One region of the Chryseomicrobium imtechense genome, then DNA from elsewhere that is predicted to be linked to it. Evidence: riboswitches for the same ligand, from Rfam matches in the RefSeq annotation. Region 1 holds a riboswitch; each other region holds the start of a gene.
What was found. A riboswitch is a leader RNA that binds a small molecule or an ion and turns the genes downstream of it on or off. The one in region 1 is predicted to bind S-adenosylmethionine.
Positions count from the first base shown of each region.

Region 2: another riboswitch for S-adenosylmethionine. It lies ahead of AB5N96_RS07695 (hypothetical protein); the one in region 1 lies ahead of AB5N96_RS08545 (methionine ABC transporter ATP-binding protein).
Region 3: another riboswitch for S-adenosylmethionine. It lies ahead of AB5N96_RS10320 (O-acetylhomoserine aminocarboxypropyltransferase/cysteine synthase family protein); the one in region 1 lies ahead of AB5N96_RS08545 (methionine ABC transporter ATP-binding protein).

Region 1 covers NZ_JBGOBM010000007.1:42,349-45,622, reverse strand. Annotated here, with positions in the region: gene AB5N96_RS08560 (arsenate reductase family protein) at 14-373, shown strand; gene gcvH (glycine cleavage system protein GcvH) at 444-821, shown strand; gene AB5N96_RS08550 (thioredoxin family protein) at 909-1,202, shown strand; SAM riboswitch class I at 1,299-1,403, shown strand; gene AB5N96_RS08545 (methionine ABC transporter ATP-binding protein) at 1,503-2,528, shown strand; gene AB5N96_RS08540 (methionine ABC transporter permease) at 2,521-3,189, shown strand; gene AB5N96_RS08535 (MetQ/NlpA family ABC transporter substrate-binding protein) at 3,207-3,274, shown strand, end outside.
Region 2 covers NZ_JBGOBM010000006.1:98,261-101,534, reverse strand. Annotated here, with positions in the region: gene AB5N96_RS07715 (patatin-like phospholipase family protein) at 1-173, shown strand, start outside; gene AB5N96_RS07710 (NADPH-dependent FMN reductase) at 184-735, opposite strand; gene AB5N96_RS07705 (DUF2188 domain-containing protein) at 748-1,116, opposite strand; gene AB5N96_RS07700 (hypothetical protein) at 1,219-1,416, shown strand; SAM riboswitch class I at 1,473-1,574, shown strand; gene AB5N96_RS07695 (hypothetical protein) at 1,651-1,932, shown strand; gene AB5N96_RS07690 (glycerate kinase) at 1,944-3,080, shown strand.
Region 3 covers NZ_JBGOBM010000010.1:54,840-58,113, reverse strand. Annotated here, with positions in the region: gene AB5N96_RS10325 (M3 family oligoendopeptidase) at 1-934, opposite strand, end outside; SAM riboswitch class I at 1,108-1,221, shown strand; gene AB5N96_RS10320 (O-acetylhomoserine aminocarboxypropyltransferase/cysteine synthase family protein) at 1,322-2,620, shown strand; gene AB5N96_RS10315 (homoserine dehydrogenase) at 2,735-3,274, shown strand, end outside.

The DNA of each region.
Region 1 (3,274 bases):
AGGAGGAACTTGTATGGCAATTGAAATGTATGGTTACCCAATTTGTACTACATGCAAAAAAGCAGAAAAATTCTTGAAAGATCACAACGTAGAATTTACGTACCATCATATTGTGGAAAATCCACCAAGCCGTGAATTATTAAAATCAATGGCAGAGGAAAATGGAATTGAACTGAAACGTTTATTTAATGCAACAGGACAAAAATATCGTGAAATGGGTCTGAAAAACCGACTACCAAGAATGACAGATGATGCAAAACTAGATCTTTTAGTTTCTGACGGTATGCTAATCAAACGTCCATTTACAACAGATGGCACGAAAGCTACAATTGGTTTCCGAGAAGAGGAATTTAAGAACGTTTGGACAAAATAACCGCTTGTCGAAATGCATGAATTGTGTCACTATTAAAGAGAAAATTGCAGATGTCGAGAGGAGATTAATGATGAGTATTCCTAAAGAACTTCGTTATTCTAAAGACCATGAGTGGGTAAAGCATGAAGAAGGCACAGCAACAATCGGTATTACAGATTTCGCACAATCCGAGCTAGGGGACATCGTATTCGTTGAGCTACCAGCGGTTGGAGATGAAATTAAAGCGGGTGACGCATTCGGAAGCGTTGAGTCTGTAAAGACGGTTTCTGAATTGTATGCACCGATTAGCGGGAAAGTCGTTGAAGTAAACGAGTCTTTGGAAGATAGCCCAGAGTTCGTAAACGAATCTCCTTATGAAAATGCATGGATGATCAAAGTAGAGCCTTCGGATTCTGCGGAGTCCGATGCATTGATGACTGCAGACCAGTACGAAGAATTAATCAGCTAATCCTAAGTCCGCCGAAATTGGCGGGCTTTTTTCTTGAAAACAAACGGCGGGTTTGATACTTTAAGCAAAGTAAAGGTGGAGACCCAAATGAACGAAATCACATACAGCGACTGGAAACAAACCGACCAGTCCATACTCTATATCTACACACCCATGTGCGGCACCTGCCAAGTAGCATCCAAAATGCTCACAGTCTGTGAACAACTGATTGACGAACCCGTTCCGCAACTTAATGCGAACTACTCACCAGAACTCATGGAAGAATTTCAAGTGGAAAGTGTTCCATGTTTGTTGATTAAAAAAGGACCGAATGCTTTCGAAAAAGTCTATGCATTTCAATCTGTGCCTTATCTACTAGAGAAACTCAAAACTGCTCAATAAAAAATAATGAAAATTTGTGATGAAAAATAGTTGACTGTCAAAAATGGCTATGATACTATTCGATTACTGACAACAATACTAATTGAATATGCGTCGCTCTTATAAAGAGAGGTGGAGGGAAGTGCCCTATGAAGCCCGGCAACCGTCACGAAAGTGAAATGGTGCCAAGTCACGCAAAGCTAGCGCTTTGGAGGATGAGAGAATGGATATCTGTTGATAAAACGATGACCCTTTCTGTCTTTGCGCAGAAAGGGTCTTTTTGTATCCATCCAAAAATTTTAGAAAGGAGGCGGCACGCAAATGATTCAATTATCTAAAGTTTTAAAAGAATACACGACAAAAAATGGCAAGGTGGTTGCCGTCGACAATGTCTCATTATCTATCCAACAGGGCGAGATTTACGGGATTATCGGCTACAGTGGGGCAGGGAAAAGTTCACTCATTCGTTTACTGAACGGACTTGAACGTCCTACCGATGGACAAATTCAAGTAAACGGACGTGAAGTCTCCAAGCTCTCTTCAAAAGAGATGCGCGGGTTCCGCCAAAAAGTCAGCATGATTTTTCAACACTTCAATCTATTATGGTCTCGTACAGTAGAGGAAAACATCGCGTTCCCACTCGAAATCGCAGGTGTTTCAAAAGATCAACGCAGTGAGCGCGTAAAAGAGCTTGTCGCTTTAGTAGGGTTAGAAGGGCGAGAAAAAGCCTATCCTTCACAACTCTCTGGAGGTCAAAAACAACGTGTTGGGATTGCACGTGCTTTAGCCAATCGACCTGAAGTTCTGCTATGTGACGAAGCAACATCTGCACTTGATCCTGAAACAACCGATCAGATTTTAGATCTTCTCGTTACCATCAATAAGCAATTAGGTTTAACTATCGTGTTGATCACACACGAGATGCACGTCATTCAAAAGATTTGTCACCGCGTAGCTGTGATGGAGAATGGTCTTGTGGTTGAAGAGGGGCAAGTCATTGATGTCTTTAAGAATCCACAACAACCTATCACAAAACGCTTTGTTTCACAGATTTCAGATGGTGCACATTTCTCAGATACTGTCGATCACTTCTTAGAAATGTATCCAAATGGAAAACTCGTCAAACTTACATTTGTCGGTGATCAAACGGACCAACCGTTGATTGCTCGATTGATTAAGCAGTACGGACTTGAGGTAACAATTGTTCAAGGTAACATTACACAAACGCAAAACGGTGCGTTAGGTACTTTGTTGCTTCACATTGATGGGGATGCACTCGCTATCGATGAAGCGTTAGGTTACTTACATGCACAAAAAGTACAATCGGAGGTCATTCAACATGATTGAAAATCTTTTACCGAATGTCGACTGGCCGAAGATGTGGGAAGCTACGTATGAAACGCTTTATATGACAGCAATTTCAACCGCTTTAACATTTGTCTTCGGTTTGGCGATCGGCTTAGTTTTATTTCTGACAAGCCCTCACCAAGCATGGGCAAATAAATTTGCAAACTGGTTAACTGGAGCACTCGTGAATATCTTCCGTTCTATTCCATTTATCATATTGATTATCTTATTGATTCCATTCACGAAGTTCCTTCTTGGAAGTATTCGTGGACCGAACGCGGCATTCCCAGCACTAATCATTGGAGCTGCACCGTTCTATGCGCGAATGGTATTGATTGCTTTAAAAGAAATTGATAAAGGTGTTTTAGAAGCTGCAAAATCGATGGGAGCTACGACTTGGACAATCATTCGAAAAGTGTTGCTTCCAGAATCCATGCCAGCGATTGTTTCCGGAATTACAGTAACATCGATTGCATTAGTAGGGTACACGGCGATGGCAGGTGTCATTGGCGCTGGCGGACTTGGAACACTTGCCTTCTTAGACGGGTTCCAACGAACGCAAAACGATGTCATGATCGTTGCTACAATCATCATCTTAATCATAGTATTTATCATCCAGTGGATCGGAGACTGGTTAACAAACCGATTAGACAAACGATAATAGAGGAGAGAACGTACATGAAAAAATTACTTACAGGTTTTGCACTAGGAGCAAGCATTTTAACTTTAGCAGCATGTGGATCTGA
Region 2 (3,274 bases), on a different contig from region 1:
AAGGCGATGCATTTGTTATTCGTCCACAAGAAACGTTTAAAATCAGTCGAGCAGAACGCAATCCACAGCGGTTGTCTGCGTTATATGAATTCGGCTTAAAAAGTGGGCGAGATGGGTTTGACGAATTAATGGACTGGCTAGGGGAACCATATTCCATCATGCCAAAAGCCTGAGGAAGTCTCCTCAGGCTTTGTTTGTACGTAGTGGTTTCAATGCCCCGCCCCATGCGAGTACTTGGTCAAACATGTCGTTGACGTTTTTGTTGTGAAGGTCACGAGGTGTAAATGTTTGTCCTTTTTCAAAATCTAAGAATAAGGATAAGACAGGATGTACACGTACATCTGCAATCATAAGCTCAGCGCATACTTGTCGAACATGCTCAGCTGCACGTGTACCTCCTGCAGATCCGTAACTGACAATTCCAGCTGCTTTGTTGTGCCAAGACTCTTTCGCACTATCAAATGCATTTTTTAAAGCTCCCGTCATGCTGTGATTGTATTCTGCGACAACAAATACAAAGGCATCGAGGGAGTCGAGCTTTTCATTCCATCGTTTTACACCTTCTGATTCAGCTGTCCCAAGCAGTGGAAGGTCAAAATCTTTGATATCTACCAGTTCATAATTGGCGTCTTCACGTCCTTTTGCTTTTTCAACGAGCCATTCTCCAACTTGTGGACTGACCCGACCATCACGCGTACTCCCTAAAATAATGCCTACCTTTAATTTTTCGCTCATCACCATTCCTCCTCATTCATAATAGGTATCTTCAACGGATCCATCTTGTTTAAACACTTTTAAAATGCCATCTTTATCATTGACATATGTTTTTGCTTCTTCAAGAAGCGATTCTTTTGTAGTAGCCGTCTTAATGGCCCTTTCTCCGTCCTGTTTCATAAGTATCCAGTCGTCTTCATGTGCTTTCACTACATAATGAGGGCGTGAAGAATTGTCACTCCCGCTAACATAGTCACGTGCTTTCGCCGTTGCAATAGAAATGGCGCGGCCTTCTTCCATACCGTCATCCACCATCGCATTTGCCATCTCAATCGCTTTATTCCGTACACTAGCGTCTAAATTTTTCATGGAATCGGGATAGTCCGTTTTTGTCCATGGCATTTCAAATCGCCTCCTTGAATTCCTATTTCCCTGCTCGAGTCGTTTTAAACAGGTGGTTGGAGGGAATACTTTACTAATTCAGAATAAGTGGAGGGATGCACAATGTTTGAAAAAGACAAAGATAAAGAGAAAGTAAATAGTGGGAAGATTCCAATGCCAAGCGATGAAAAATCATTGACTGAAGAAGAAAAAATCGATAGTGATCCGTTCTTTTATCGGGAAGACCCTGCGGATAAAGATGGCGAGAATGAACTGTATAACCATAAAAATGCTGATGAAGATGATATCCGATCGAAATGAGGCTGGGAAATTCCCCCTCTTTCTGCTATACTTGACCTAACTGAACATGAACTCTTTTCTTATCAAGAGAGACGGAGGGAATTGGCCCTACGAAGTCTCAGCAACCTGCCCGCGCGGTAAGGTGCTCCATCCAACAGGGGATACCTGAACGATGAGGAGAAATTGTGCACTTGCAACTCTTCTCTCTCGTGGGGAAGAGTTTTTTGTTTGGCACAATTTTAGGAGGCGATTCACATGGGAAAAGAAGCACTTGAAAAGCAGTTGTATGAATTAAAGACGAAAGAAGTCAAAAGCTATGCGGGGGCTATGCAGCGTCATCAACAAGTCAAAGCACTAGAAGCGCAGTTGCACTACTTGGAGCTTGGGGAAGAAATATCTCGCCAGCGAGTCGATGAGGCGATCGAAGAAATTACAGCACTTGAGCAGGAGATTGCGCGACTATCACGAAGTATAGAAGAAAAGAAACAGGATTTACATTTCTACTTATTCGGTCCATCCGTCAAACGACTATTTTAGGGGGAACAGCCATGAAATTCATCATCAGCTCAGATGCTTGGAAAACAACATTAACATCTAAACAAGCAACCCGTGCTATTGCACAAGGCTTGCAGTCTGTCGATCCAACGCTTGAAATTGTAGAGTTCCCGATTGCAGATGGAGGGGAAGGAACTTTGGATGCGCTTATGAATGCAACGAGAGGAACATACAAAACGGCCACTGTTCATGACCCGCTTGGCCGTCCGGTTGAGGCGAAGTATGGTGTCACAGGGCTTTCGCGTCATACATGTGTGATTGAGATGGCGCAAGCTTCCGGTTTCTCCTATGTCAAAAAGCATGAACAGAACCCACGACTCGCGTCTACGTTTGGCACCGGTGAACTGATTCGTGCAGCACTTGATGAAGGGCATCGCAATTTTATTTTGGCAATTGGGAGCAGTGCAACAAATGACGGAGGAGCAGGTATGTTACGGGCTCTTGGATTGAAGTTTTTAGACAAAGAGGGTCAGGAAATGTCAGGAGATTTGGTACAACTTAAACATCTTGATCGGTTAGATGATGCAGAGTTTGATAAACGTCTTCAAGAATGTACATTCGCAGTAGTGAGTGATGTACAGATTCCATATATAGGGCCTCAAGGTGCAACGCGTCTATATGGGGAGACGAAAGGCCTGCAAGCAGAAGAGTCGGAAGAAGTGGAAGCAGCACTCCAACAGCTAGCAGATGTCATCGAGGCACATACCGGGGTTCGTCTGCATGACCGAGCAGGAGCGGGTTCTGGAGGAGGCTTAGGCGGAGCCGTCCAAGCATTTTTCCCGACCAAGTGGTATCACGGAATCGATTTTGTGCTGAAGCGATCAGGATGGGAAAATGCATTGTCTGGTGTTACACACGTAATTACTGGAGAAGGACGCCTTGATGCGCATACGTTCTTAGAAGGAAAAGGACCGCATGGCGTGGCGAAGTTTGCAGGGGACAAAGGCTTGCCGGTGACATTGTTTGCTGGAAGTGGCGATATCGATGTGGCTGAAGAAGCTAACGATGTTTTCAATGAAGTCGTGGTACTTGCCACTTCAGAGAAAGAAGTAGAGCAAGCGCTTGAAAAGCCTGAAGAGGTGTTACGACAAGCGGCAGCGCGCTGGTACGCAGTAAAACGCGGAGAATAAACGAAAGCCTAGCGGGTAAGATTACCTGCTAGGCTTTTTTGTGGCGTGCTGAATTAGTTTCCATAATATGACTCAGGGCACAAACGGAGATTTTGAGGGCATAAAACCGGGCGCTCGAGTCACAAAACAAACTCTGCAGGGCACAAACACAGTCATTCAGGGCACAAACCTCCGAGCGACCTAAGCCCTTTCCT
Region 3 (3,274 bases), on a different contig from region 1:
GCATGAACTGGAAAAACTCGTTTGTCTCAGGAGACAGCTCTTCGTACATCTTCTTTCCACCTTCAATGATCCATTCGGGCGAACCTTGTGGCGTTGCGTTTCCTGTTAAGAAGGTTAGTGGCTCATCGTAGTGTTTTAATTTCTCTACACCGATGCGCTTTGCTTGTTTCTCATACAGTTTAGTCGCGACAGGTACAATATAGTCGCGCACTTGGTCGCGGAACGTCTTTACCATCTCCGCATTGTAATCGATACGGTTCATACGGATATAGCCAAGTTCGACGAAGTTTTTATAGCCCATCTTGTGCGCAATCTCTGTACGTACTTTTACAAGCTCATCATAAATTGCATCGAATTTCTCTGCGTGAGATGCGAAGAAACCAAACGATGCTTCTTTTGCCTTTTTACGCGTTTCACGGTCTGTCGATTCTGCAAACGGTCCTAGTTGAGCAAGTGTCAGCGTTTCGCCGTTAAATTCAACTTGAGCAGAAGCCACAAGCTTTGAATAATCCGATGCCAATTTATTTTCTTTTTGAAGAAGTGGCATGATCTCTGGTGAGAACGATTTGATTTGGAACTCGGCTAAATCAAACAATTGTTGTCCCCAACGTTCTTCTAAATTTGAACGAAATGGTGAGTCTACAAGGGCTTTGTAATAGTCTGTCACGATCTCTTCCATCTCAGGAGAGATTTCATCAAAATAATCCCGTTCACTTTGATAAAATTCATCGTTCGTGTCAATGGATGCGCGGATGTAGACAAGGTTTGCCATTGTCGAAAAGTCTGCACGCAGTGTGTTGAGAGTTTGAATCGCTTCATTTTGCTCTTCATAAGAAGACGCGGCCTTGAATGCTTCTAATGCCTCTTTTGCGCGTGATTTGAGAGCACCCATATCGGGACGTTCGTATGTATACTCTTGGAATTGTGTTGTCATGCAAAATCCTCCTTGGATTCTTCGATAATCGAAGGTCTCACCGTCTATTCTTTCGCAATTCAGAGTGTTTGGCAAGCGATTTCTGGCTGAAAAAACAGAAAATTTCAAATGGGGTGTTGACAGATGTTTCCTTGCTGTTTTATACTTCAATGCAATAGACAGACGTATATGTACTCTTATCCAGAGTGGCGGAGGGACTAGGCCCTGCGAAGCCCGGCAACCAACAAGCAATTTTGCTTGGAAAGGTGCTAATTCCTACAGATCGATTTCGGTCTGGAAGATAAGAGGAGGACAAGCTGAGGCTCCTCTTCTTAATTGAAGAGGGGCCTTTTCATTGTCTCTTCCTCTCTGGATGTCTGCTCTACCCAACAAAAAGGAGGAAGAACAATGACAAACTTACGACCAGAAACGATTTTACTTCACGGAGGCCAACAACCAGACCCCGTCACAGGATCACGCGCGGTACCCATCCATAAGACCACTTCATTCGTTTTCCAAAACACAGAGCACGCGCAAAATTTATTCGCACTGAAAGAGGCAGGCAACATTTACACACGTATCGGCAATCCGACAGTCGATGTGTTTGAACAACGCGTCGCCCAACTTGAAGGAGGGACAGCTGCCGTTGCATTATCCTCTGGAATGTCTGCAATCGCCTTTTCTATTTTGAATATTGCAGGGGCAGGCGATGAAATTGTTGCCGCATCGAACCTGTACGGTGGAACATACAACTTATTCGCCCATACACTTCCACGCTACGGAATCACTGTGAAGTTTGTCGATTCCACAGATCCTGAGAATTTCCGTGCAGCGGTCACTTCGAACACGAAAGGTTTCTTTGCTGAAACGATTGGAAATCCAAGTTTGAACGTACTGGATATCGAAGCAGTCGCGCAGGTTGCGAACGAAGTGGGTGTACCTCTCTTGATCGATAACACATTTGCTACACCGTACGGAACACAGCCGATTCGCCACGGTGCCCACGTTGTCATCCATTCCGCTACAAAATGGATTGGTGGGCACGGGACTACAATTGGAGGTGTAGTGGTCGATGGCGGAAATTTTGACTGGAACTCAGATAAATTCCCGGGATATACAGAGCCAGACGTGACCTACCACGGTCTGCGTTACGGAATTGACGTACCACAAGTAGCATTTGCTATCCGACTTCGCGTGCAATTGCTGCGTGATTTTGGACCCGCTCTAAGCCCGGAATCGGCTTTTTCTTTCCTGCAAGGTCTGGAGACACTTCACTTACGCGTCCCAAGACACAATGAGAACGCACAAGTTGTGGCAAACTATTTGAAGCAACATGAAGAAGTAGAGTGGGTGAACTATCCGGGACTTGAAGAGCATCCTTCTCATGAGCTGGCGAAAAAGTATTTAGGACAAGGTGCCGGCTCGATTCTAACGTTCGGAGTAAAAGGTGGGAAACAGGCAGGGCAATTATTAATTGATTCCATTCCATTGTTCTCGCATGTAGCAAATGTAGGAGATGCCAAATCACTGATCATCCACCCGGCCTCCACGACACACCAGCAATTAGGTGAAGGTGAAGAACTTGCGCGAACAGGTGTGACGCCAGAACTTGTTCGTTTGTCGATTGGATTGGAGCATATTGACGATATTTTAGAAGCACTAGATGCAGGATTACAAGCTGTTAAAAAAGCCGCTCTTCCCGTCTGATTTGTCCGTACAAGAAAAACAAATGTATCCTCAGGAAAGATTTTTCTTGTTTTCTTTAAAATCTTCCTCTAAAATAGGAAAAATACTACGGTGAATGGACTTGGAGGAATGAAGATGGCAAAACTACGAGCAGCAATTTTAGGATACGGGACAGTGGGACAAGGGATTTACCGCATCTTGCAAGATAAACGAGAAGAGTTGCAACGCTCTCTTGGCCTCGACATTGAAGTTGGCGCAATTCTTGTGAATGATTTGGAAAAACCTCGTCCTGCAACCCCGGGCGTTCTCATCACAGATAAGTACGACGACATCTTGGCCATTCCTGGATTGCAGGTCGTATTTGAAGCGATTGTAGGAGAAGACCCAGCCTATGGGTATTTATGTCAGGCAATTGACAAAGGGTGCCATGTCATCACAGCAAATAAAGTCATGTTCTCGCGCTATCATATCGATCTTCATGAACGAGCGAAATCAAAGGGTGTCTATATCGGCTACGAAGCCACTACAGCAGGGGGCGTACCGGTCATCAAGACACTCAAGAACCTGTTGCAAGTCAACACGGTCCATCGCATTCAAGGGATTTTGAACGGGACGTCGAATTATATCCTGACTTCAATGCGCACAGACAATAGTGCCTTCGACGCTGCACTTCGT